Regions from separate parts of the Mesorhizobium sp. M0018 genome, predicted to be linked through region 2. Evidence: predicted binding sites of a transcription regulator. Region 2 holds the regulator's gene; each other region holds the start of a gene.
What was found. Region 2 encodes LexA, which represses DNA repair genes until DNA is damaged. Its sites were predicted from a motif close to TGTTCNNNNTGTGTTCNG; they were not measured.
Positions count from the first base shown of each region.

Region 1: NKJ81_RS08030 (PA0069 family radical SAM protein) is a predicted target of LexA. The motif match lies at 4,294-4,311, and genes of this name have one in related genera.
Region 3: recA (recombinase RecA) is a predicted target of LexA. The motif match lies at 1,616-1,633, and genes of this name have one in related genera.

Region 1 is NZ_JAMYVL010000004.1:284,705-291,785, reverse strand. It holds gene NKJ81_RS08055 (F0F1 ATP synthase subunit A) at 1-494, shown strand, start outside; gene NKJ81_RS08050 (F0F1 ATP synthase subunit C) at 562-786, shown strand; gene NKJ81_RS08045 (F0F1 ATP synthase subunit B) at 868-1,443, shown strand; gene NKJ81_RS08040 (F0F1 ATP synthase subunit B) at 1,454-1,945, shown strand; gene rnhB (ribonuclease HII) at 2,202-2,897, opposite strand; gene NKJ81_RS08030 (PA0069 family radical SAM protein) at 3,065-4,219, opposite strand; gene NKJ81_RS08025 (glycosyltransferase) at 4,371-4,874, shown strand; gene NKJ81_RS08020 (phytanoyl-CoA dioxygenase family protein) at 5,065-6,039, shown strand; gene moaB (molybdenum cofactor biosynthesis protein B) at 6,070-6,612, opposite strand; gene NKJ81_RS08010 (4-(cytidine 5'-diphospho)-2-C-methyl-D-erythritol kinase) at 6,599-7,081, opposite strand, start outside.
Region 2 is NZ_JAMYVL010000007.1:74,493-81,573, reverse strand. It holds gene NKJ81_RS11915 (ComEC/Rec2 family competence protein) at 1-1,513, shown strand, start outside; gene lexA (transcriptional repressor LexA) at 1,507-2,241, opposite strand; gene kynU (kynureninase) at 2,689-3,936, shown strand; gene NKJ81_RS11900 (hormone-sensitive lipase) at 4,032-4,862, shown strand; gene NKJ81_RS11895 (molybdopterin molybdotransferase MoeA) at 4,870-6,075, opposite strand; gene moaC (cyclic pyranopterin monophosphate synthase MoaC) at 6,075-6,581, opposite strand; gene trpC (indole-3-glycerol phosphate synthase TrpC) at 6,584-7,081, opposite strand, start outside.
Region 3 is NZ_JAMYVL010000013.1:150,077-157,157, forward strand. It holds gene alaS (alanine--tRNA ligase) at 1-134, opposite strand, end outside; gene recA (recombinase RecA) at 394-1,491, opposite strand; gene NKJ81_RS19755 (PfkB family carbohydrate kinase) at 1,769-2,692, shown strand; gene NKJ81_RS19760 (TfoX/Sxy family protein) at 2,727-3,050, opposite strand; gene NKJ81_RS19765 (GFA family protein) at 3,141-3,638, shown strand; gene sufA (Fe-S cluster assembly scaffold SufA) at 3,782-4,162, opposite strand; gene NKJ81_RS19775 (SUF system Fe-S cluster assembly protein) at 4,274-4,666, opposite strand; gene NKJ81_RS19780 (cysteine desulfurase) at 4,672-5,913, opposite strand; gene sufD (Fe-S cluster assembly protein SufD) at 6,093-7,081, opposite strand, start outside.

The DNA of each region.
Region 1 (7,081 bases), on a different contig from region 2:
CCTTCGTGTTCTCGCTGTTCATGTTCGTGCTTGTCGCCAACCTGCTTGGCCTGTTCCCGTATTTCTTCACCATCACCAGCCACATCATCGTCACTTTCGGCCTCGCTGCGCTGGTGATCGGAACGGTCCTCGTCTACGGCTTCACCAAGCACGGCCTTGGCTTCCTGAAGCTGTTCGTCCCGCATGGCGTGCCGGTCTACCTGCTGCCGCTGGTGGTGCTGATCGAGGTGATTTCCTTCGTCTCGCGTCCGGTCAGCCTGTCGGTTCGTCTGTTCGCCAACATGCTCGCCGGTCACATCACGCTGAAGGTGTTCTCGGGGTTTGTCGTCAGCCTGAGCGCGCTCGGCGCGGTCGGCGTGGCGGGTTCGGTTTTGCCGCTGGCGATGGCCGTGGCGCTGACGGCGCTGGAGCTGCTGGTCGCGTTCCTGCAGGCCTACGTCTTTGCGGTGCTGACCTGCATGTATCTCAACGACGCCCTGCATCCCGGGCACTGACAAGGTTTCCGGCATTGCCGCCGGATCGATTTTGCAACGGAATTTTAGATCCAAAGGAGTTGAACAAATGGACGCAGAAGCAGCAAAGTACATCGGTGCCGGCATCGCATGCCTCGGCATGGGCGGCGCGGGCATTGGCCTCGGCAACATTTTCGGCAGCTATCTGGCGGGCGCGCTGCGCAACCCGTCGGCAGCCGACGGCCAGTTCGGCCGCCTGATCTTCGGCTTCGCCGTGACCGAAGCGCTGGGTATTTTCTCGCTTCTCATCGCGCTTCTCGCCCTGTTCGGCTGAATGCTTGTTCGGCTGAACATTGGGAAGAATTGAACAGGCCGGCCGCGATCCTGCGGCGGGCCTGAATTTCGGGGATAGTCCATGTTCGTGACATCTGCCTTTGCGCAAGAGTCCGCGCCCGCCGTCGAAGGCGGCAGCGCTGGCACCGGCGTGCCTGCCGAGGCGCACGGCACGTTCCCGCCATTCAATCCGGCGACGTACCCCTCGCAGCTTCTATGGCTGGCAATCACCTTCGGGCTGTTTTATCTCTTCTTGAAACGGGTGGTGATGCCGCGCGTTGGCGGCATCATCGACGTGCGCAACGACCGCATTACCCAGGATCTCGACCATGCTGCCCGGCTGAAAAGCGAGGCCGATGCCGCCGTTGCCGCCTATGAGCAGGAATTGGCGGAAGCCAAGGGCAAGGCCAATGCGATCGGCCAGCAGGCCAACGATGCGGCCAAGGCGGAAGCCGAAGCTGCCCGCAAGACGATCGAGGCAGCGCTTGACCAGAAGCTTGGCGAGGCCGAGGCGCGTATATCTTCCATCAAGGCCAATGCCATGAAGGAAGTCGGCACGATCGCCGAGGACACCGCTTCGGCCATCGTCGAGGCGCTTGTCGGCGGCAAGGCCAGCAAGGCCGAAATCGCGGCCGCGGTCAAATCCGTGGCCGGGTGAGGAGCGCATCATGGACGCCACATCTCTCGCGACGCTTTGGGCAACTGTTGCCCTCGTAATCTTCCTCGGCATCGCCATCTACATCAAGGTGCCGGGCATGATCGCCAAGGCGCTCGATGCGCGTGCCGACAAGATCAGCTCCGAGCTCGAGGAAGCGCGCCGGTTGCGCGAAGAAGCCCAGCAGCTGCTTGGCCAATACCAGCGCAAGCGCAAGGAAGCCGAGCAGGAGGCCGCGGCCATCGTCGCCGCCGCCAAGCGCGAAGCCGACATGCTTGCCGCCGAGGCGCACAAGAAGACCGAGGACTATGTCGCCCGGCGCACCGCCTTGGCCGAGCAGAAGATCGGCCAGGCCGAGCGCGAAGCGATCGGCGAAGTGCGTGCCAGCGCTGTCGACATCGCGGTCGAAGCCGCGCGGGCGCTGCTGGCCGGCAAGATCGACGCCAAGGCCGGCGCCGACCTGTTCAACGCCTCCCTGCAGGATCTGAAGTCGAAGCTGAATTAAGCGACTTCGACGAGAAATTCATCGAAAGTCGCCCGGGAAACCTGGCGGCTTTTTTGTTGGCGAAAGCGACTGAGCGCGTAATCTCCCCCCTCGAGGGGGAGATGTCGCCAAAGGCGACAGAGGGGGTCGGCACGTCCTGGCGCGACGCCCTATGGAACGAAAGAGAACGTTGGCGCTTCACGCGAGGCGACCCCCTCTGGCCTGCCGGCCATCTCCCCTCGAGGGAGGAGATCCGCGCCTAGCCGCCTTCGCAATGTCAATCCAAATCCGAAAAACCCTCTTCCTCCAGCACCTCGGTGCCGCCGAACCGGAACGGCGCGAAGGAGGCGCGGTGCAGCCGTGCCACTGGCCCGTGCAGATCGATCGCCGTGCGATGGCGCACAGTGGCGTAGCCCATATGCAGTTCGAAGCCGTAACGCGCATGATGGCTGCCGCAGCCGCACATCATGCGGTCGCGCATCACCTTGGCGACGATCGAGGCTGCGGCGATCGACTGCGAGCGCTGGTCGCCCTTGATCAGTGCTTTGCCCTCGCAGGGCAGCCCGGGCGGCACGTCGCGGCCGTCGGCCAGTGCCAGCTTCGGCCGGATTGACAGGGCGGCCACGGCACGGCGCATCGCCTCCAGGCTGGCCTTGAGGATGTTGGAGACATCGATGCCTTCGGCGCTGACCGACGCCATCGATACGGCGAGCGCGGAGCCGAGGATTTTCAGGAACAGCGCCTCACGCTGCAAATGCGTCAGCCGCTTGGAATCGTCGAGGCCGTCGGGGATGTTCGCGGGATCGAGCACCACCGCTGCCGCCACCACCGGCCCGGCGAGCGGGCCGCGGCCGGCCTCGTCCATCCCCGCCACCGGCCAAAGGCCTTCGGCCATCGCCCTCGTCTCGAACGAGAAGTCGGGTTTCTCGACGATTTCGAAGAGAAGCGGAGAATCGGAACGCGGGCGAGCCATTGTGCGGCGAGGTTCGCATCGGCTCCGATTCTCCGCAAGTCCCCTCCGGGTCGGGCGGGGCACCGGACCAGGAGGGGGCTACCGTCTGCAAGCCCGGGGACAGGACAGGCCGGACGGGATTTTTCGCCTGCTGCGGCCGCTTCAAGCGGCTGGCGCGAGACGCTTTGTCACAGCAGCATCAGCTGCTCGGTAGCCTTGGCGGCGGGGACGAACTGGTCGGTCCTCAGCGAGCGCCGCTCGGCGTTGAGGCCGAGCCGTTTGGCAGCTATCTCGAAGCGCCGGCCGATCTGCCAGGCATAGGGGCCGGAGCCCTTCATGCGCTTGCCCCATTCCGAATCGTAGTCCTTGCCGTCGCGCATCGAACGGATCAGCGACATGACGTGGCGATAGCGATCGGGATAATGGCGCAGCAGCCAGTCCTTGAAGATCGGCGCGACCTCCAGCGGCAGGCGCAGCAGCACATAGCCGGCTTCACGCGCGCCCGCTGCCTGCGCCGAATCGAGGATGCGCTCCATTTCCGGGTCGGTTAGTCCGGGGATGATCGGCGCGACCATCACCGAGGCCGGAATGCCGGCGTCCGAAAGCTGCCTGATCGCCTCCAGCCGCTTGGTCGGCGTCGACGCGCGTGGCTCCATGGTGCGCGCCAGCATGCGGTCGAGCGTCGTCACCGACAATGCCACCTTGGCCAGCCCGCGTTCGGCCATGCGTGACAGAATGTCGATATCGCGTGTCACCAGCGCCGATTTGGTGACGATGCCGACCGGATGGCCGCGCGCCTCCAGCACTTCGAGGATCTCGCGCATGATCCGGTATTGCTTCTCGATCGGCTGATAAGGATCGGTGTTGGTGCCGATGGCGATGGTGCGCGGCTGGTAATTATCCCTGGACAATTCCTTGTCGAGCAGCCGCGCCGCATCCGGCTTGGCAAACAGCTTCGATTCGAAATCCAGCCCCGGCGACAGGCCCATGAAGCTGTGCGTCGGCCGCGCGAAACAATAGACGCAGCCATGTTCGCAGCCGCGATAGGGATTGATCGAGCGGTCGAAGGAGATGTCGGGCGATTCGTTGCGCGTGATGATGGTGCGCGGCTTCTCGACCTGTACCTCGGTCCTGAACGGCGGCAGCTCCTCCAGCGAATTCCAGCCGTCGTCGAACACGTGTCGGCTGACCGGCTCGAAACGGCCGGACGGATTGATGCCCGCCGACCTGCCGCGATTGCGGTCGGGACGAACGCGCATGCCGCTCTGCTCGATCATCGCATTCGCCATCTCGGCCCTGCCAGCGCCGAAGGCTGCAATATCGGCACGCACGATCTGTTCCATTTTGGCCCTTTCCCAGGGACTGTCCGCCCGCTGTCGAATCGCTCTGCTCATGAATGTATTCCTATCGCATTGATGAGAACAAAGCAAGAACTTTCTGGCGGCGCGCCGCAAAAACTGGCGCTGCCCACCGCTTTCCGCTATTCGGCTAAACATGCTCAGCGTCCTGATCGAAACCCTGAATGACGAGGAGGGCCTTGCCCGCACGCTCGCCTCGCTGATCGGCGGCGCGGTCGAAGGCGTGGTGCGCGACGTTCTCGTCTGCGACACCGGCTCGACCGATCAGACGCACCGCGTCGCCGAACATGCCGGCTGCCACTATGTCAGCGGCGGCATCGCCGCCGGCATCAGGCAGGCCAAGGGCGACTGGCTGCTTTTGCTGGAACCGGGCGCGCGGCTGGGGGAGGGCTGGATCGACGAGGTCGTCGCCCATACCGCCAGGCAAACCATGGCGGCGCGGTTCTCGCGGGCACGCGGCAGCCGCGCGCCGTTCCTGTCGCGCGTCTTTGCCGGAAATCGCGCTCTCGCCGAAGGCTTGGTGATCAGCAAGCGTCAGGCCGCGGCGCTGTCGAAGAACGCCCGCAGCGCCGAAGCGATCGCCCGCGGCCTGGCGACCAGGAGGCTCCACGCCGAGATCTGGGTCGCGCCGCGGAAGTGACGGCTTACCGTCCCGGTTACGGGAACTCCGCCCAGACAAATTTTCTGGCGGGTCGTCGTTTATTGTGCATTGCACAAAATCTGGCCGGGGGTTACCATTTCCAGCGATACGGGCGAATGGGTTTGGGGTGTGCCGGAGCGGTGACGACGACTGTCGTCGATGCTGTTCCCTCGATATTTTGAGGACCCCGATGACCCTTTCAAGCCCTGACAAGTCCGGCGCCGCAAGCCTCGAGGCGATCGCACGAAACGGCGGCACGCTGCGCCGCATCGCCGCCCGCATCCCGACCTATCTTTCCGACCTTCGCGAGAATCCGGCATGGCTGCCGATGTTCATGCTGGCCCGCACCATGCCGGCGCGGCGCCTGCACTGGCGCGGTGCGAAGCCGGTTCCGCCGGCGCGCAATGTCGGTGAAACGATGTTCGCCGGCGTCGATCGCGATGCCGTCGTCGGCGCGCTGCGGACGGAGGGGCTCTATTCGGGCCTGATGCTGCCGGCCGCCATCCATGACGAGATCGCCCGCTTCGCCGAGCGCACGCCATGCTTCGGCAATTTCGACCGCCGGCTGGAATTCCTGCCCGAAAAACACGCCGATGCCGAAAAGCATTTCGGCCGCCCGCTGCTCAGCGGTCACTATTTCGAACGGGTCCTCGACTGCAACGCTGCGGTCGCCGTGCAGCGGGATCCGCTGCTTCTCGATATCGCAGCGCACTATCTCGGCAGCCAGGCCAAGCTGATCACCACCCGCGTCTGGTGGAGCTTTCCGACCGGTGGCGTCTCGGACGCCGACAAGAACATGGCCTCGCTCGGCAAATACCATTTCGACCTCGACGACTGGCGCATGCTGAAATTCTTTTTCTACCTGGTGCCGGTCGACGCCGACACTGGGCCGCATGTCTATGTCCGCGGCTCCCACAACCGCCGCATCCTGAAGCATCAGCTGACGCTGCTGGTAGGCCATTCGGCGGAAGAGGTGCTGGGCGTCTACGGCGAGCAGAGCCCGGTCACGCTGACCGGGCCGGCCGGCCTCGGCTTTGTCGAGGATCCGTTCGGCTTCCATATGGGCACCGTGCCGACGCGCACGCCGCGGCTGATGATGGAAGTCGGCTTCGGCGTCTCGCCGCCGTCGCGCCGGCGTTTTCACGGCGAGCCGGTCATTCGCTAAACCGACGTCGCTTGGCTGATACCTCGGTTCTCAGCCGCGCCGCAAATGCTCGTCCAGCCGCGGCATGATCTCGACGAAGTTGCAGGGCATGTGCCGATAGTCGAGCTGCGGCTTCAAGATGCCGTCCCAGGCGTCCTTGCAGGCGCCGGGCGAGCCCGGCAGCACGAAGACGAAGGTGGCATTGACGACGCCGCCGGTTGCCCGGCTCTGGATCGTCGAAGTGCCGATCTTGTCGTAGGAGATGCGGTGGAACACTTCGGAAAAGCCGTCCATGCGCTTTTCGAAGATCGGCTCCAGCGCTTCCGGCGTCACGTCGCGGCCGGTGAAGCCGGTGCCGCCGGTGGTGATGACGACATCAATCGCTTCGTCCCTTGACCAGCCCAGGACCTTGTCGCGGATCTTGTCGCGGTCGTCGGTGACGATGTCGCGGGCGGCCAGGACATGGCCGGCCTCGGCAATGCGGTCGGCCAGCGTCTGCCCGGATTTGTCGTCGGCGAGGCTGCGCGTATCGGAAACGGTCAGTACCGCGATGTGCACGGGAACGAAGGGGCGGCTCTCGTCAATCCTGGCCATGGGCATCAACCTCCGATGTCACGCTTCGCGTCGCCGCGACAAACCAGTCGGGATGGCGGCTGCGAATATCGACGGCCGCGCGCTTGGCCACATTGCCGGTCTCGAACAGCCCGAAGCAGGTGGCGCCGGAGCCGGACATCCTGGCAAAACCGGCTCCGGCCTTGTTGAGCACGGAAAGCGCCTTGCCGATCGCGGGCTGGATTGCGCGCGCCGCAGGCTCGAGATCATTGCGGGTGATCTCCAGCCAGTTGCGGATGCTGTGGAAGTCGAGGTTGCGCGGCAGCGGCGGCAGTCCCGCATTGTCGCGGCGGCCAAGCGCTTCGAACACGTCGGCCGTCGAGACGGCAGTGCCGGGATTGACGAGCACCAGACCCAGCGCCGGGAAACCCGGCACGAGCGTCAGCTCGTCGCCGATGCCGCGGGCTATCAGCGGCTTGGCTGCGAGGCACATCGGCACGTCGGCGCCGAG
Region 2 (7,081 bases):
CGTGCGCGCCGGCATTCCCGAGGAGATCAACGAAGCGATGCGGCGCACCGGCATCTACCACATCATCTCCATCTCGGGGCTGCATATGGCGTTGGTCGCCGGCACCATCATGGCGCTGCTGCGGGGTGCCTTCGCGCTGTTTCCCGATTTCTCATCGCGACGGCCGGTCAAGAAATATGCCGCGGCCGCCGCGCTTTTTTCGATTGCGGCCTACCTCGTCTTTTCCGGCATTGTCGTGGCGGCCGAACGCAGCTTCATCATGCTGGCGGTGATGCTTATCGCCGTGCTGTTCGACCGGGCCGCGCTCACCATGCGCAACCTGGCGATCTCGGCCATCGCGGTCATCCTGGTGTCGCCGCACGAGGTGGTCGGTCCGAGTTTCCAGATGTCCTTCGCCGCGACGGCGGCCCTTGTCGGCGCCTATGCAGGCTGGTCCGATTACCGCGCCGGCAGGGCCACCACGCCGCCGCCGCGGCAGTCGCCGCTACGCTTTGCCACTCGAAAGGTCCTGCTGGGCATGTGCGGTCTGGCGATGACCTCGATCATTGCAGGGAGCGCCACGGCGCTTTTCGCCATATGGCATTTCCAGCGCGTGGCGCCGCTCAGCCTGTTCGCCAATCTGGCCATCATGCCCATCGTGTCACTGGTCGTCATGCCCTTCGCCGTTCTCAGCGCGCTGGCGATGCCGTTCGGTGCGGATGGCCCTTTTCTCTATGTCATGGGCAAGGGGCTGACGGCGATGATCGCCCTGTCCGGGTGGATCTCGGAGCGCTCGCCGATCGATGCGGTCGGGCTGATTTCGCTGAGATCCGTCCTTCTGGTGACGATCGCCCTCGTCATTGCCAGCATGGCGACGACGTGGTTGCGGCTGGCGGCACTTCCTTTTGCGCTCGCCGGCTTGCTGACGACAACGCAGACACGCATACCCGACGTATTGGTCTCGGAGGACGCACGGCTGGTCGCGCTGCCGATCGGCAGCGGTGAACTCGCGGTCAACCGGGCACGCCCGAATGAGTTCACCATCGACAACTGGAAACGCGCGCTCACATCAGAGGCTATCGTCGCGCCGGAAACACCTGGAAAGAACGACCCGCAATTCGACATTGCCGATCCGGCCGACCTACCGCCGGGCATGCCGTTCATTTGCACGGACGGCCTCTGCCTTGCCAGGCATCCATCCGGCGCGATCATCGCCCAAGCCAAGGACCGCGATACTGCGCGGCCAGCCTGCGCCTTTGCCAGCTTGATCGTCATCGACGACGCCACCGCCCATAACCCCTGCTACTACGACCGGCTGGTCCTCGTCGTCACCAAACGGCAACTAGCGCGCGCGGGAAGTGCCGCCGTCTATTTCGATCCACAAGCGGCAACACGCGCCGAGATCCGCTTCGCCGTCGAAAAATCATACCGGCCCTGGCACGTGCAGCGGAAATTTTCACGCGCGGCACGGGGCCTGCCGCCATACCGCCGGGCCGACAACCCCAAAGCCGGCGCCAAGGGCGGAGCTCAGTAGCGGCGGATCAGTCCGACGAGCTTGCCCTGCACCTTGACCCTGTCTGGTCCGAAGATGCGCGTCTCGTAGGCCGGATTGGCGGCTTCCAGGGCGATCGAGGCGCCCTTGCGGCGGAACCGCTTCAGCGTCGCTTCCTCCTCGTCGACCAGTGCCACCACGATCTCACCGGGGCTCGCCGTATCGGCATTGCGGATGATCACCGTGTCGCCGTCGAAAATGCCGGCCTCGATCATCGAATCGCCTTTGACCTCAAGCGCATAATGCTCGCCGCCCATGATCATATCCGGCGGCACCGAAATCGAATGCGTCTGGTGCTGGATGGCGTCGATCGGCACACCGGCAGCGATGCGGCCCATCACTGGGATCGAAACGGCGGCGACGACATCGTCGTCATTTCCGGCTGCGGGCACGCGCGACGATGTCGGCTTGCCTTGCCGAGGGGCGCCTTGCCCAAGACTGCCCTGGATGACACTCGGCGAGAACTTGCGTGCCGCATTGAGGCCGGGGGCGATCGAGTCAGGCAGGCGTAGCACCTCCAGCGCACGGGCCCGGTTGGGCAAACGGCGAATGAAGCCGCGCTCCTCCAGCGCCGTAATCAGCCGGTGGATTCCGGATTTGGAAGCCAGGTCGAGCGCTTCCTTCATCTCGTCGAATGAAGGCGGGATACCGCTTTCCTTCAACCTTTCGTGGATGAACATAAGCAGTTCGTGTTGTTTGCGTGTCAGCATAGCGACCCCCAACAGAATCAGAAAAACAAACCCAGAACAAACACTATCTGTTCCAGTTGTGTTCCGCAACTGTTTAAAGTTTAATGAATGCGTTAAGGCTCGGGAAACAAACGACGTCCCCTACCGGCGTACCGCATTTTCACCGCCGCGAGCCTCATCGCCTTGATTCTGCTTTCGTTTGCGCCCTTCTGGCCTCCTAGAAGGCGGCACTGGCATCGGCCGTCGGTCGGCAAAAGGCACGGAATTGAACCCGTATCGACTGTGCGGTTTGGTCAATGCACCGTGAACGAAACGAACTCAAAACGCCAACCTCGGGTTAAGTCCCGGTTTCCACCGCCTGGTCAGGCTGCTTCTCGCCGGTGGAGCCTTGCTGCGCGCAACCAAGTAATGGAAGAACAGTCGATGCGTGTCCGGCGTTGCGTTGGATCTTGGGGGAGCAGACAAATCATGACAGGAATTCCCGATCTCGTGGCCATAAAGGCGATGGATGCCGCGGATCCGCTGCGCGCGATGCGCGACCGCTTTGTGTTGCCGCAAGGAGTGATCTATCTCGACGGCAATTCGCTAGGAGCTGCTTCACGTGCCGCTTTCGATGAACTGCACAAGGCCGCGACCGAAGAATGGTCGCATGATCTCATCCGCGCATGGAACACGGCCGGCTGGTTCAACATGCCGCTTGAACTTGGCGACCAGCTCGGGCGCCTGATCGGGGCCGCGGCCGGCCAGACAGTGGTCTGCGACACGACATCGGTCAATATCTACAAGCTGCTGCACGCCGCCATGGCCATGCGACCGGAGCGGCAGGTCATCGTCGCCGAGGGCGATAGTTTTCCGACGGACCTCTACATGGCCGAGGGTGTGGTTTCGACGCGAAAAGATACGCTGCTGCGCCTCTCGGGAGTCGACGCGCCGACCATCGAAGAGCTGATCGACGAACGCACCGCTGTGGTGCTGGTCAACCACGTCAACTATAAGTCGGGCGAACTGCGCGACATGCCGGCGCTGACGCGCAGGGCTCAGGAAGCCGGGGCGATGATCGTCTGGGATCTCTGCCACACCGCCGGCGCGATGCCAGTCGAACTCGACAAGGCAAACGCCGATTTTGCCGTTGGCTGCACCTACAAATATCTGAATGGCGGCCCGGGCGCGCCTGCCTTCATCTATGCGGCTGAGCGGCATCTTTCCGACATCCAGCAGCCGCTCACCGGCTGGTGGGGCCATGCACGGCCCTTCGCCTTCGAGCCAGGCTATGCGGCCGGCACCGGCATCCGCCGGTTTCTGTGCGGCACACAGCCGGTCCTGTCGATGCGCACGCTGAAGGGCGCGCTCGACATCTGGAACGATGTCGACATGACGGCGGTGCGCAAGAAGAGCATCGCGCTGGCGGATCTGTTCATCGAGCTTGTCGAGGCAAAGTGCGGCACTTACGGGCTCACGCTCGAAAGCACGCGCGATGGGGAAAAACGCGGCAGCCAGATTTCATTCATGCATGAGCATGGCTACCAGGTCATGCGCGCGCTGATCGAACGTGGCGTGATCGGCGATTTTCGCGCGCCATCGACCATGCGCTTCGGCTTCACCCCGCTCTATGTCGGCTATGCCGATGTCTGGCAGGCCGCCAAAGTGCTTGAGGACATCCTGCACACCGGTGCGTGGAAGGATGCGCGCTTCGCCATCAAAGCAGCTGTCACTTGAGATTGATGCGAGAGCTGGAATCGTGAGGCTGGCGACGACGCGCCGCGCGATGCTTACGGCTACGCTGCAGGGCCATATGCCAGGGAGGGCGCAGGGTGTTCGAACGTCACATTGCCGATTGGGACAACGCCTATGCCAACAGCGCCAACATAGCCGGCAGCGATCGCTGGCCGGCGGCCTGGATCGAGCCCGCGCGGGTTTTCCGCGACGTGCTTTCGACCGAGGGCAGGGCGCGGCTCGACATGGCCTATGGCGACAATCCACGCAACCGGCTCGATCTTTTCCTGCCGGCCATCAAGCCCAAGGGACTCGTGGTGTTCGTTCATGGCGGCTACTGGATGGAATTCGACAAGAATTTCTGGTCGCATCTTGCCGCTGGCCCTGTTGATCGCGGCTATGCGGTGGCGATGCCGTCCTACACGCTCTGTCCGCAGATACGCATTGGCGGCATCGTCAAGGAAGTCGGCGCGGCGATCGGCAAGGCGGCGGCGATCGTTGCAGGGCCGCTGATGCTGACCGGGCACTCGGCCGGCGGCCATCTTGTTAGCCGGATGGTTACGGCGACGACGCCGCTGGCGCCCGAAGTCGTCCGGCGCGTTCGTCATGTAGTGTCGATCTCGGGGGTGCACGATTTGCGCCCGATCATGCGCACCGGCATGAACGAGACGCTGGCGATCGATGAGGCCGAGGCGCAGGCCGAAAGCCCGGTGCTGCTGCGCCCGATGGACAAGGCCCGCCTGACCTGCTGGGCCGGCGGCGGCGAGCGCGCTGAATTCCTGCGTCAGAGCGCGTTGCTGGCCAACATCTGGATCGGCCTGGGTACCGCGACCAGCTCGGTGGTCGAGCCTGACCGGCATCATTTCAACATCATCGACGGTTTGGCCGATCCAGACCATCCGCTGACCCGGACCTTGATTTCGGAGTGAGGCAGGTTCAGCGTAGCATCAGTACGTCGCAGGGGGAGCCCGCCGCCGCGGCAGGCGCGAACGGCGCGCGAACGATCAGCCCGTCGGCATCGGCCAGCATTTTCAGCATCGAGGAGTCCTGGATGCCGAACGGCGTCGCCACGAGCGTACCGGCGTCATCAATGACAACAGCCCGCACATAATCTTGCCTGAGATCGTTGGCCGGCATGGCGGCACCGAGCCGTGCCCGACGTATATCCTGCTGAAAGGCGCGGCCGCCGAGCCGCGCCAGCAGCGGCTTCAGGAAGAGCTGAGTGCAGACCAGGCTTGCCACCGGATTGCCGGGCAGGCCGATGCAGCGAATGTCTCCCAGCCGCCCGAACATCAGTGGCTTGCCCGGCCGCATGGCGATCTTCCAGAAATCGAGCGTCATGCCTTGCCCGGTCAGCACCTCATGGACGAAGTCGTGGTCACCGACCGAGGCACCGCCCAGCGTGACGATGACGTTCGCGCCAGCCTTCACGGCCTTTTCAACCAGCGCAGCGATCGCCTCCCTGCGGTCCGGCGCGATGCCAAGGTCGAGCGCGCGCGCACCGACCGACTGTGCGGCAGCGGCGACACCATAGGCGTTGGAGGAGATGATCTGGTCGGGGCCAAGATCGCTGCCCGGCGGCAGCAATTCGTCGCCGGTGGCGATGATGGCGACCAGCGGCCGTTTGACCACGCGCACCTCGGGGTGATTGGCCGATGCCGCCAGCGATAAGGCCGCCGGGTCGAGCAGGCGGCCTTTGGGCAGCAGGACATCGCCCTTGGCGAAATCGAGCCCGAGGCGGCGGATGTTGCGCCCCTGCACCGTCGGTTCCGTCACTTCGACGCTGCTGCCACCGAGATCGCGGGCGTTCTCCTGGATGACGATAGTGTCGGCGCCTTCGGGAAGCGGTGCGCCGGTAAAGATGCGCACGGCCTGCCGCTGCTGCACCGTTCCGGCAAAGCCGCGTCCGGCCGGCGCCATGCCGACCACCGAAAGCCTTGCCGGTACGGACGCGATATCGGCCGCCCGCACGGCATAGCCGTCCATGGCGGAGGCGTTGAACGGCGGCTGGGTGCGGAGCGCCACAACCGGCTCCGCCAGCACGCGGTCGGCGGCATCCAGCAGTGCGACGCGTTCGCCCGGCAGCGCTGCTGCGCCGTCCAGCAGGCGCTCGAGCGCCTCGGCAACTGGGACCAGCGCCATTATCGGCCTGCCTCGGTGGCCCCGTCTCCGGTGATCTTGTAGTCGCCGGATTTGCCGCCGGTCTTTTCGACCAGCCTGATGCCGGAGATGACCATGGCGCGGTCGACCGCCTTGGCCATGTCGTAGATGGTCAGGCAAGCGACCGAGACGGCACTCAGAGCCTCCATCTCAACGCCGGTCTTGCCGGTGACGCGGGTCAATGCTGTCACCTTCAGGCCGGGCAGCGCGGCGTCCGCCTCGATATCGACAGATATCCTGGTCAGCAGCAGCGGATGGCAAAGCGGGATCAGTTCATGCGTCTTCTTGGCCGCCATGATGCCGGCAATGCGCGCGGTGCCCAGCACGTCGCCCTTCTTGGCGTCGCCGGCGAGGATCATGTCCAGCGTCTCGGGCCGCATCGCGACAAAACCTTCTGCGACTGCCGTGCGCACCGTCTCAGCCTTGTCGCCGACATCGACCATGTTGGCTTCGCCCTGCGCGCCAAGATGGGTGAGGGCGGCCGCCATCCTCAAACGGCCTCTGCCGGCGCCTTGCCCGTCAACAGCAGGCGCGTTGCCGCGGCCACGTCCTGCTGGCGCATCAGGCTCTCGCCGACCAGGAAAGTCGCAATGCCGCTCTGCTCCAGCCGGCGGCAATCGTCGTGCGAAAAGATACCGCTCTCGCTGACCAGATGGCGGTCGGCCGGCACCATCGCTACCAGCCGCTCCGAGGTCTGTAGGCTGGTTTCGAAGGTCCGGAGATTGCGGTTGTTGATTCCGATCAGCCGCGACGACAGCTGCAGCGCGCGTTCCATTTCAGCCTCGTCATGCACTTCGACCAGCGCGTCCATGCCGAGCCCGAACGCTGTCGCTTCGAGTTCTCTTGCCAACGCGTCGTCGACGCTGGCCATGATGATCAGGATGGCATCGGCGCCCCATGCCCTGGCCTCGTAGACCTGATAGGGGTCGAACAGGAAATCCTTGCGCAAGGCAGGCAGCTCGACGGCAGCGCGCGCAGTGGTGAGGAA
Region 3 (7,081 bases), on a different contig from region 2:
TGCACCATGCCGGCATTGGTGAACATCAGCGTCGGGTCGTTGCGCGGCACCAGCGGGCTTGACGCGACGACCTCGTGACCTTCCTTGCGAAAATAGTCGAGAAATGCCGACCGGATCTCGTTGACGCCACTCATGAATACTGCCTTTTCGAGAGAACCGCCGGCTGCCGGCGGAAGATAGACATGGCCTTTTAGCGGTCGCACCGCAGCCTGTCCAGAAACACCAAATGGGCACAAATCCCGGCGTTCACCAGCGCCTTGAAATGCGTCTGCCTCGCCGTCAAACGCGAACCGCCGGCCCTGGGCCGGCGGTTCGAAACGCATCGATTACGCAAACTCACAATCAAAACATCAAATCGAAACCTGGCTGAGGCTCAGCGAGGCGTCGCTTGCCCTACATCACCCCAGCGTCGTCCTCGAAACCGTCGTCGCTGCTTTCGGAGCCGCCGTTCTCAAGGAATTTCTCAGCGATCAGCCCGGCATTCTGCCGTAGCGCCAGCTCGATCTCGCGCGCCGTGTCGGGATTGTCGCGCAGGAACAGTTTTGCGTTTTCGCGGCCCTGGCCAAGACGCTGCGAATTGTAGGAGAACCAGGCGCCCGACTTTTCGACCACGCCCGCCTTGACGCCGAGATCGACCAGCTCGCCGGTCTTGGAGACGCCCTCGCCATACATGATGTCGAACTCGACCACCTTGAAGGGCGGCGCCAGCTTGTTCTTGACGACCTTGACGCGGGTCTGGTTGCCGACGACCTCGTCGCGATCCTTGACCGAGCCGATGCGGCGGATGTCGAGGCGGACCGAGGCATAGAATTTCAACGCATTGCCGCCGGTCGTCGTCTCGGGCGAACCGAACATGACGCCGATCTTCATGCGGATCTGGTTGATGAAGATGACCATGGTGTTGGAGCGCGAGATCGAGGCGGTGAGCTTGCGCAGTGCCTGGCTCATCAGGCGGGCCTGCAGGCCGGGCAGCGAATCGCCCATCTCGCCTTCGATTTCCGCTCGCGGCGTCAGCGCCGCCACCGAATCGACCACCAGCACGTCGATGGCGCCGGAGCGCACCAGCGTGTCGCAGATCTCCAGCGCCTGCTCGCCGGTATCGGGCTGCGAGATCAGCAGGTTTTCGAGATCGACGCCGAGCTTGCGGGCATAGACCGGGTCGAGCGCGTGCTCGGCATCGACGAAGGCGCAGATGCCGCCCTTCTTCTGGGCTTCGGCCACCGTGTGAAGCGCCAGCGTCGTCTTGCCCGAGCTTTCCGGCCCGTAGATCTCGACGATGCGGCCGCGCGGCAGGCCGCCGACGCCAAGCGCGATGTCCAGCCCAAGCGAGCCGGTCGGCACCGTTTCGATCTCGACGACCTGCTCATTCGCGCCGAGCCGCATGATCGAGCCCTTGCCGAAGGCACGCTCGATTTGCGACAGCGCCGCATCCAGAGCCTTTGATTTATCCACCGCTTTGTCCTCTACAAGCCGCAAAGAATTCTGAGCCATGATACATCACCCCGTGGTCGTCAATGGAGGCCGGACAATCCCGCAATCCTTAAAAGAATGTACCTCATTTGTTCTCATTTGTCAATGAGCACCAAGGGTTTGAAAAACAACGGATATCCATATTTGTTCTATTTTTGTTTCGCAATTATTGCTTCCGATGTGTCTCGCCTCGCATGCGGCGCCGTTGCCGTCACCAACCGAATCGGACCCGCGATTGCAGGGTTCCGCCCGGCGACCTAGTCTCCCCCGGGCAACAGCTAAAGGGCATTTTGACGGCATGATCAAATCCCCGACGATCCTGGCCGTGGGCGGCGCCTATATCGAGCGGCGCGGCCGGGTTGCCGGCGCCTTCGTGCCGGCCGCTTCCAACCCCGGCACGATGCGCGAGCATGTCGGCGGTGCCGTCTTCAACGCCTTGCGCTGTGCGGTGCGACGCGGCGTCTCGGCCTCGCTGCTTTCGGTGCGCGGCGGCGATGCCCTTGGCGACACGGTTTTACGCGCCGTCACCGAGGCCGGCGTTGCCGACCTGTCGGCGGTGTTCCTCGACCGAGCAACGCCAAGCCATACGATGCTGATCGACAGCGACGGCGGGCTGATCGCCGGCCTTGCCGACATGGTGCTCTACGAGCTGGCGCTTCCCAAGCAGATCCGCCGTGCCAAGGTGCGGGAAGCGATCGGTTCGGCCGACGCGGTGCTGTGCGACGCCAACCTGCCGTCGACCGCGCTGGAGCGGCTGGCGGCACTCGCCGCCGGCAAGCCGGTGTTTGCGCTTGCGGTCTCGCCCAACAAAGCGGCGCGGCTGACGCCGGTGCTCGACCGTCTGGCGATGGCCTTCATGAACCGGCGCGAGGCCGGCGTGCTCGCCGGCGTCCAAATCGATCAAGGCATCGTCGACGGCCTGAGACGCGCCGGGCTGAAAAGCGGCGTGATCACCGCCGGCGACGAACCAGTGCTCGGTTTCGACGAATTGAGCGCGTTCTCGATCTCGCCACCGCCGCTGCAAAAGCGGACCGATGCTGCCGGCGCCGGCGACGCATTGGCAGGCGCCACGATCGCTGCCCTGCTGCGCGGCCTGACGCTGCGCGCGGCACTGCGCGAAGGCATTGCCGCAGCGATGCTCGCCGACGAGCGCGCCGCCTTCACCAGCGCTGGCTTTGCCGAGGCGCTGGCGCTCGTGCCCGAGGCGCGGGACCTGGCATGAAGTGCGGCCCGGAATTGCCGAAGCATGACGCAGCCTATTTGCCGGCGCGCCGTGCTGCCTCGTAGGCGCGGCGCGACCAGATCGCCATCTCGTCGGGATCGTCGAACGCGCTGTCGGGAACGCTCCAATAGGGCATCGACACGAGCTTGCCGTGGCGCGAGCCGGTATAGGTCCATTGCCGGCAGCCGGCCGCTTCGAAATCCGGGGCGCTTTCGGCGTCGGCCTTCAGCATCAATTCGCCACCGATGACGATGGCGACGATGACGCCGTCGAAATAGATGCCCTTGCCGCCGAACAGCTTGCGGATGCTGACCGGGCCGAGGCCTTCGAAAAGCTCTTCTATGCGCTCGTTGTCCATGCGGCGATCATGTCACCCGGATTTCCCCTTGTCATCGCCGCAACCGGCGCCATCCTGACAAAGTGCAAATCACTTTCGTCGGAGTTTCTCATGCCGCTTCTGCTCAAAGGGTCCTGCCGGTGCAATGCCGTGCGTTTCGAGGTGGAAAGCCACACGCCGGTGCCGTTCATGCTGTGCTACTGCTCGATCTGCCGCAAGCAGCAGGGCGGCGGCGGTTTTGCCATCAATCTCGGCGCCGATTACCAGACGCTGAAAATCCAGGGCAAGCGCCATCTCGGCGTCTACCGCGCCGAGATCGAGGACGACGAGCACCCGCAACGCGAGATCTCGACCGGCGAGCGGAACTTCTGCACGAAATGCGGGACGGCACTCTGGCTCTACGATCCGACCTGGCCGGAGCTGGTGCATCCGTTTGCCTCGGCGATCGACACCGACCTGCCAAAGCCGCCGGAGAAGGTGCATCTGATGCTGAAATACAAGGCGAACTGGGTCGAGCCGGATATCGGCAAGGGCGACAAGGTTTTCGATGTCTACCCGGAGGAGTCGATCGCAGACTGGCACAAGCGAACGGGGATGTGGGTGGATTAGCGTTCTTCTCCCCGTCGCTATATGGGGAGAAGATGCCGGCAGGCAGATGTGGGGCGGCGCAAACATTGCGAACGCCGGCTCGGCCCCTCATCCGGCCCTTCGGGCCACCTTCTCCCCGTATAGTGACGGGGAGAACGAAAACCTCAGGCCGAAGCGCGCGCCTCGGCCAGTGCCTTCAGATCAGCCGGCTTCAATTCGACCGATTCGCCGCAGCCGCAGGCCGAGCTCTGGTTCGGGTTGCGGAAGGTGAAGCCGGTTCGCAGTGTCGTCTGCTCGAAATCCATCTCGGTGCCGAACAGGAAAAGTGCCGCCTCCGGCGCGACATAGACATGGGCGCCATCGCGCTCGATATGGTCGTCCTTGGTGTTCGGCTCGGTCACCAGATCGACCGTATATTCCATGCCGGCGCAGCCGCCCTTCTTGATGCCAAGGCGAATGCCATGCGCATTCTCACGGGTCGCGACGATCTCGCGCACCCGGTCGGCAGCCTTTTCGGTCATCGTGATGACGGCGAAGCGTCCCATGTCTTTCCTTCTCCATTCTTTGCAGGTTCAAGGCCTGCCGAATGATTCCTCACCTAAAATGGTGAAGTTTTGTACCCGGCGCAAGTGCGCCAGCCTCTGTCTGGTCGGATGCTAATACCAGCCCACCGCCACCTGTGCCTCTTCCGACATGCGGTCGGGCGACCAGGGGGGATCGAAGGTCATGTTGACCTCGACGCCGGAAACGCCTTCGACGGCGCCGACGGCATTTTCGACCCAACCCGGCATTTCGCCGGCCACCGGGCAGCCGGGCGCGGTCAGCGTCATGTCGATCTTGACCGAGCGGTCGTCCTCGATGTCGATCTTGTAGACCAGGCCGAGCTCGTAGATGTCGGCCGGGATTTCCGGGTCGTAGACCGTCTTCAGCGCCGAGACGATGTCGTCGGTCAGCCGCGCCAATTCGTCGGCGGGGATTGTCGATCCGGAAACCGCCGCATTGGTCGTCGCTTCCGAATTGGTCTCGGCGGTGTGGCTGGCATCATCCATGATCGTCACCCGAAGAATTTTCGCGCTTTTTCCAGCGCATCGGCCAAAGCATCGACTTCGGCCCTGGTATTATACATGCCGAACGACGCCCTGCATGTGGATGTTACGCCGAAGCGTTTCAACAGCGGCTGCGCGCAATGCGTGCCGGCGCGGACCGCCACTCCCTGCCGGTCGATGACCATCGACACGTCATGGGCATGGATACCCTGCAGCTCGAACGAGATGATGGCGCCCTTGCCGGGCGCATCGCCGAAGATGCGCAGCGAGTTGATGGCGCGCAGTTTTTGATGCGCATAGTCCTTCAAATCGGCCTCGTGCGCGGCGATGCGTTCGCGGCCGATCTTTTCCATGTATTCGAGCGCGGCACCAAGCCCGATTGCCTGCACGATCGGCGGCGTGCCGGCCTCGAAACGGTGCGGCGGATCGTTGTAGGTGACGATGTCTTGCGTCACCTCCTCGATCATCTCGCCGCCGCCCATGAACGGGCGCATGCGCTCCAGAATATCCTTCTTGCCATAGAGCACGCCGATGCCCGACGGGCCATAGACCTTGTGGCCGGTGAAGACGAAGAAATCGCAGTCGAGGTCCTGCACGTCGATCGGCATGTGCACGGCGCTCTGGCTGCCGTCGACCAGCACCGGAATGCCGCGGGCGTGCGCGATGCGCACGATCTCCTTGATCGGCGTCACCGTGCCCAGCGCGTTCGACATATGGGTTATGGCGACCAGTTTTGTCCGGTCGGTCAGCCGCTTTTCGAATTCCTCGATGTGGAAGACGCCGAGATCGTCGACCGGTACCCAGACCAGCTTCGCGCCCTGCCGCTCGCGGATGAAATGCCACGGCACGATGTTGGAATGGTGCTCCATGATCGACAGCACGATCTCGTCGCCTTCGCCGATATTCGGCATGCCGAAACCATAGGCGACCGTGTTGATCGCCGCCGTGGTATTCGAGGTGAAGACGATGTTGTCGGTGCTCGGCGCATTGAGGAAACGGCGCACCGTCTCGCGAGCCTTCTCATAGGCGTCGGTCGCGGCATTCGACAGGAAATGCAGGCCACGATGGACGTTGGCATATTCCTGGGAATAGGCGTGCTGGATAGCGTCGAGCACCGCCTGTGGCTTCTGCGCCGAGGCGCCATTGTCGAGATAGACCAGCGGTTTGCCGTAGACTTGCCGCGACAGGATCGGGAAGTCGCGGCGGATCGCCTCGACGTCGTAGGGGATGTTTTCGACTTTCTGGTCCATTACAAGCTCTCTCGAGGCACCGCCTCATTCCGTCCAGCACCCCTCATCCGACCGAGCTTCGCTCGGCCACCTTCTCCCACAAGGGGAGAAGGAAGAGCGCCTCTCCTTCTCCCCTTGTGGGAGAAGGTGGCGCCGAAGGCGACGGATGAGGGGTGTTGGCACCAACCCCTCAGTCACCTCTACCCGTGCGTCAAAAACCAATCGTCGAGCCGTGCTTCCAGCGCCTCGACGATGGCCTCGTCGTCCAGTTCCTCGATCACTTCGGCGACGAAGGCCTTGACCAGCAAGCCGCGCGCGGTCTTCTCGTCGACGCCGCGCGCCATTAGGTAGAACAGATGGCTGTGGTCGATCTCGGTGACGGTCGCGCCATGGCCGCAGACGACGTCGTCGGCGAAGATTTCGAGCTCCGGCTTGGTCGAGAACTCGCCGTCGTCCGACAGAAGCAGCGTGTTGCAGGCCATCTTGGCGTTGGTCTTCTGCGCATATTGGTGGACGTTGATGCGGCCCTGGAAGACGCCGCGCGCCTTGCCGGTCACCACATTGCGGATGACTTCGGTCGAGGCTGTGTGCGGTACGGCGTGGTCGAGCACCATAGTGACATCGGTATGGGTATCGCCGGCGAGCAGATTGATGCCGCGCAAGGTGAATTCGGCGCCCTCGCCGGTCGTCTTCACAACGACCTCCTGGCGCACCAGCTTGCCGCCGGCATTCATGACGAACAGCGTCAGTTTCGAATTCTTGCCGAGATGCGCCTTGAACTGGGCAAGGTGCGTCGCCGTATCCGGATGCTCCTGCACGATGAGCCATGTCACTTCGGCGCCCTCGCCAAGCACAAGCTGGCTGACCGAACTGACCAGCGCCGCCCCCTCGCCTGCCTGGCGCTCGACGACGACAGCCTTGGCGCCGGCGCCGACACGGACGGCCAGGCGTACATGCGTCTGTCCACCGGCCTGCAAATTCTGCAATTCGATCGGCTTTTCCAGTTGGGCACCGTCGGCGATGTCGACGAAATAGCCGTCGGCGACAAAGGCAGTGTTGAGCGCGCCGATGGCATCGTCGGCGCCATAGGAATCTAACCCCGGAGCGATGCTGCCGTCGGTCAGCTTCTCCGACAGGCGCTGCACCGTGACGCCCTCGACAACAGCCCATTTCGCGCTCGAAACGCCAT